2 regions of the Micromonospora sp. NBRC 110038 genome follow, and region 1 is predicted to be linked to the other one. Evidence: riboswitches for the same ligand, from Rfam matches in the RefSeq annotation. Region 1 holds a riboswitch; the other holds the start of a gene.
What was found. A riboswitch is a leader RNA that binds a small molecule or an ion and turns the genes downstream of it on or off. The one in region 1 is predicted to bind thiamine pyrophosphate.
Positions count from the first base shown of each region.

Region 1 (2,445 bases):
CACTTGTCCGGCAGCGTGGCCGTGGACGGGTGGGCGTGGTCCTCGACCTTGACGGTGGCCTGCTGGTTGGCGGGGTGGTTGTTGAAGTACGCGCCGACCAGCTTGCCGTACCAGGGCCAGTCGTACTCGGTGTCCGAGGCCGCGTGGACGCCGGCGTAGCCGCCGCCGGCCTTGATGTAGCGCTCGAACGCGGCCTGCTGGTCGGCGTTGAGGACGTCACCGGTGGTCGACAGCCAGATCACGGCCTGGTACTTCGCGAGGTTGGCGTCGTTGAACGCGGCGCCGTCCTCGGTCGTGTCGACGGTGAAGCCGTTGTCGGTCCCGAGCTTCTGGATCGCGGCGATGCCGGCCGGGATCGCGTCGTGCCGGAAGGCGGCGGTCTTGGAGAAGACGAGCACCGAGAACGGGTCGGTGGCGGCTGCCGCTACGGGGGCCGCCAGGGGCGCCGCCTGCGCGGCGGCCGGTGCGGCCTGCGCGGGGGTGCCGGCGACCAGGCCGGTGGCGACGAGGGACAGGCTGAGAAGTGAGGAACTGAGGATGCCGCGAGGTATGCGGCGGCGGCGGGATGGAGACACTCCATGCTCCTTTTGTCCGAGCTGGACAGTGGTGGGCTCGGGGACGACTTCGCCGCAGACCGTCCCCGGTCGGTGCGGTGCCTGGGTCAGACCAGGGCCCAGGCACCTTGTAACGTCGGTGCGGGCCCAGGCCCGCACCTGTCGGACCGGTACGCGAGGGGGTCGCGTACCGCTGGTCGGTGCGCGGCCACGCCAGGGCCGCTCACCGGTCGGATCGGGGTGCGCGGCCACGCCAGGGCCGCGTACCGGTAGGTCGGTGCGGGCCACGCCGAGGCCACGCGCCGAAATATGTCGATCGGTTGAACAAATTAGCGCCGCTGGACTCGTTTCCGGCAAGGCGTCGGCGTGTAACGATTCGGTATCGGCGATCGACCTATCCGGCGCATGCGGAGGAATGGGGAGAAGCGGCTCGCCGGCCGGCTGACCGTGGTCTGGACCACCGGTCGGATCCCTTGGCGGATCAGCCGATTCGTCGTACGGTGACACGGACGTAACCCACGGGAGCCCGGTGTACCGGGCTGAGAGGGGGGCTGGAGCCCCCGACCGTCGAACCTGATCCGGGTAATGCCGGCGCAGGGAGGAGAGTTGCCGTGCCGTCCCTTGGGCGACTGCATCTGATCACCGACACCCGGCCGGGGCGGGACCCGCTCGCCGTGCTTCGCGCCGCCCTGCCGGTGGCCCGCGCCGAGCTGGTCGTCCAGGTCCGCGTCACCGACGACGCCACCGACCGCGAGGCGTACGACCTGGCCCGGCGGGCGGTCGCCCTCTGCGCCCCGTACGGGGCGATGTGCCTGGTCAACGACCGGCTGCACGTGGCGCTCGCGGTCGGCGCCGCAGGCGGCCACGTCGGCGCGGACGACCTGCCGGTCGCGGCGGCCCGCCGGGTCCTCGGCCCCACCGCCGTGCTCGGCGCGACCGCCCGCGCACCCGGGCCGGCCGCCGAGGCGGTGGCCGGCGGGGCGAGCTACCTCGGCGTCGGCCCCTGCCACGCCACCGACACCAAGGCGGGCCTGCCGGACCCGATCGGCCCCGAGGGGGTACGCGCCGTGGCCGGGGCCGTGGCGGTGCCGGTGATCGCCATCGGCGGGGTGACCGCCGCAGCGGTGCCGGCGCTGCGCGCCGCCGGGGCGTACGGGGTGGCGGTGGTCGGGGCGCTCTCCGCCGCCGCCGATCCCGCACGGGCCACCGCCGAGCTGCTCGGGGCGCTGACGTGCTAGCCCGCGCCGAGGTGCCAGCCCGCGCCGACGGGTTAGGAAGGGACCCTTCCTATGCAGAAGGCGTTGACCGGGGGCCCTTCCTTACCGACGTGGCGGTGGTGGGGGGCGGGGCCGTCGGGCTGGCGGTCGCGTGGCGGTGCGCGGCGCGCGGGCTGCGCGTCACCGTGCACGACCCGGCCCCCGGGTCGGGCGCGTCCCACGTCGCGGCCGGGATGCTGTCGCCGGTCGCCGAGGCCTACTTCGGCGAGCGGGAGCTGACCGGGCTGCTGGTCGCCTCGGCCGCCCGCTGGCCCGCGTTCGCCGCCGAGCTGACCGCCGCCAGCGGCGTCGACCTCGGATACCGCACCGAGGGCACCCTCGTCGTCGGGCTCACCGGCGACGACCTGGCCGAGGCACAGCGGCTGTGGTCGTACCAGCGGGACCTGGGGCTGCCCATCAGCCCGCTGCGCCCGTCGGAGCTGCGCGACCGCGAACCGGCGCTCGCCACCCGGGTGCGCGGCGGCGCGGTCGCCCCCGGCGACCACCAGGTCGACCCCCGGCGGCTGGTCACGGCGCTGCGCACCGCCGCCGAGCGGGCCGGCGCGACCCTCGTCACCGGCGCGGTGCGGGCGCTGTCCGACCTGGACGCCCGGGTCACCGTCGTCGCCGCCGGC
Region 1 is NZ_BBOL01000002.1:375,999-378,443, reverse strand. It holds gene LPU61_RS09325 (ThuA domain-containing protein) at 1-575, opposite strand, end outside; TPP riboswitch at 1,064-1,171, shown strand; gene thiE (thiamine phosphate synthase) at 1,166-1,792, shown strand; gene thiO (glycine oxidase ThiO) at 1,882-2,445, shown strand, end outside.

Region 2 (2,445 bases), on a different contig from region 1:
GGGCGGCGGTGGCCCGCCGGGGCGGCACCGTCCGGCCGGGCACCCAGACCCCCTCGGCGGCGAGCGCGTCGCCGTGTGCGGCGAAGACGGCCTCCGGCGGCCCGTCGGCGCGCACGCCGCCGCCCGGCTCCAGCACCACCACCCGGTCGACTAGCGGCAGCGCCTCGGCGACCCGGTGCTCGACCAGGACCAGCGTGGTGTCGGCGGTGACGGCGTCGGCCACGGCCCGGCGGACCAGCGCCGCCCCGGCCGGGTCGAGGTTGGCGGTCGGCTCGTCGAGCAGCAGCAGCCCCGGCCGCGGGGCGAGCGCCCCGGCCAGCGCGAGCCGCTGCTGCTCGCCGCCGGAGAGGGCGGCGGTCGGACGGTCCCGGTCGTACGGGAAGCCGACCCGGCGCAGCGCCTCGTCCACCCGGGGCCAGATCTCACCGGCGGGCACGCCCCGGTTCTCCAGCCCGAACGCGACGTCGTCGCCGCAGCGGGCCATCACGAGCTGGCTCTCCGGGTCCTGGAAGACGATGCCGACCCGGTCCCGGTCGGCGCGGGGATCGACGCCGTCGACCTCGACGGTGCCCTCCTGCTCGCCCGAGTCGTCGGACAGCAGCCCGGCCAGCGCGGCCAGCAGCGTGCTCTTGCCGGCCCCGGAGGGCCCCAGCAGCAGCACCCGCTCGCCGGCCTCGACGCTCAGGTCCACCCCGCGCACCGCCCAGGCCCGCCGCCCGGCGTGCCGCCACCCGAACCCCCGCAACACCACCCGTGCCGTCACCCGTCCCCCTTCCCGGTCGGCCTGTGGACGCTCCCGCTAGATCGGGGTGCGGGCGCGGGCGGCGGGGAAGCGGTCCAGGGCGCCCGTGGTGAGCAGGGCGCGCAGGAGGGCCCACGCGCCCCCGCCCGCGATGATCGTGGCGCTGACCACGGTGAGCAGGGCGTACGGGAGGCGGTAGCCGGTCAGGTCGTACTCGGCGTTCCACACGAGGAAGTCGAACAGGGCGGCGCCGACGCCGGTGAGCGCCCCGGCGAGCAGCGCGGTCGGCAGCCGGAAAGAGCGGTAGCGGAACGCGGCGAACGCCAGCTCCGCGCCGAGGCCCTGGACCATGCCCTGCGGGATCACCGTGCCGGCCCACTGGCTGCCCAGCAGGGCGGACAGGACGGCGGCGACGGTCTCGCAGTACAGGGCCGCGCCCGGCTTGCGGATCACCAGGCCGCCGAGCACGGCCGGCATCAGCCAGACGCCGTAGAGCAGGGTCTGCGCGGGCGGGAAGAACGCGAACGCCCCCTCGGTGGCGCTCCAGACCAGGCCCCAGGCCCAGAAGATGACGCCGAAGGCGACGGCGATCACCGAGGCGACCACGATGTCGATCGTGCGCCAGCGGTTGCTGTCGGTGTGGTTCATGGTGGCTCCCAGTCCTTGACGAACCAGGAGAAGACGCACGCCGCGCCCGGTGGCACCGGACGTCGACGCGGCTGGAGGTCGACCGAACTCCCTGCGCTGGCATTACCCAGATCAGGTTCGAGGGTCTGCGGGCGGTGCCCGCACTCTCAGCGCTGTGCGCTCCCCTGTCGGATGTGAAGTTGTCTCCCCGACGCTAACACCCGGGAAGATCACCGGGCAAAGTGATCTTTCCGCAGCTCACCAGGGAGGATCCCGGAACCCGGTCACCGCCGTTTCGGCGTCGTTCATCGACCCGGCCCGCTGGGCGCGATAGTGTCGCGCCGCCGAACCTCACCCGCCTCCAGGGAGCAGACCGTGGCGTCGACGACCGACAGCTCCGCGCCGCCCGTCGGCCCCGACGGACGGGCCCCGGCGACGGGGCAGGGCGGCGGGGACGGGCCGGACGTACCCCAGGGGGAGGCGGCGTCGGGCGGGCCGCGACGGTCGGTCGGCGGCCGGATCGGCTCGGTCGAGGTGCTGGCCGCGCTGCTGGTCCTGCTGATCGTGTTCCGCGCGCCGCTGACCGACGCGCTGTCCGCGCCCCGGCTGCAGACCTGGACGACGGTCTTCGTCTCGGTGCTCGTGCAGGCCGTGCCCTTCCTGGTCTTCGGGGTGCTGCTCTCGGCGGTGATCGCGGTCTTCGTGCCGCGCTCGTTCTGGGCCCGGGCGCTGCCCCGGCACCCGGCCCTCGCGGTGCCGGTGGCCAGCGCCGCCGGCGTGGTGCTGCCCGGCTGCGAGTGCGGCTCCGTGCCGATCGCCGGGTCGCTGATCCGGCGCGGCGTCACCCCGGCGGCGGCCCTGGCGTTCCTGCTCGCCGCCCCGGCGGTCAACCCGGTCGTGCTCGCCGCCACCGCCGTCGCCTTCCCCGGCGCACCGGAGATGGTGCTCGGCCGGGCGGTGGCCAGCCTGGTCGTCGCCATGGTCATGGGGTGGCTCTGGCTGCGGCTCGGCCGCGCCGACTGGATCCGGCTGCCGCGCCGGCCCGAGCTGGACGGGGCGTCGCGCGGCGCTGCCTT
Region 2 is NZ_BBOL01000003.1:793,129-795,573, reverse strand. It holds gene LPU61_RS15270 (ABC transporter ATP-binding protein) at 1-763, opposite strand, end outside; gene LPU61_RS15265 (ECF transporter S component) at 800-1,390, opposite strand; TPP riboswitch at 1,461-1,566, opposite strand; gene LPU61_RS15260 (permease) at 1,889-2,445, shown strand, end outside.
Region 2: linked by a shared signal. The riboswitch ahead of LPU61_RS15265 (ECF transporter S component) and the one ahead of thiE (thiamine phosphate synthase) in region 1 are both predicted to bind thiamine pyrophosphate.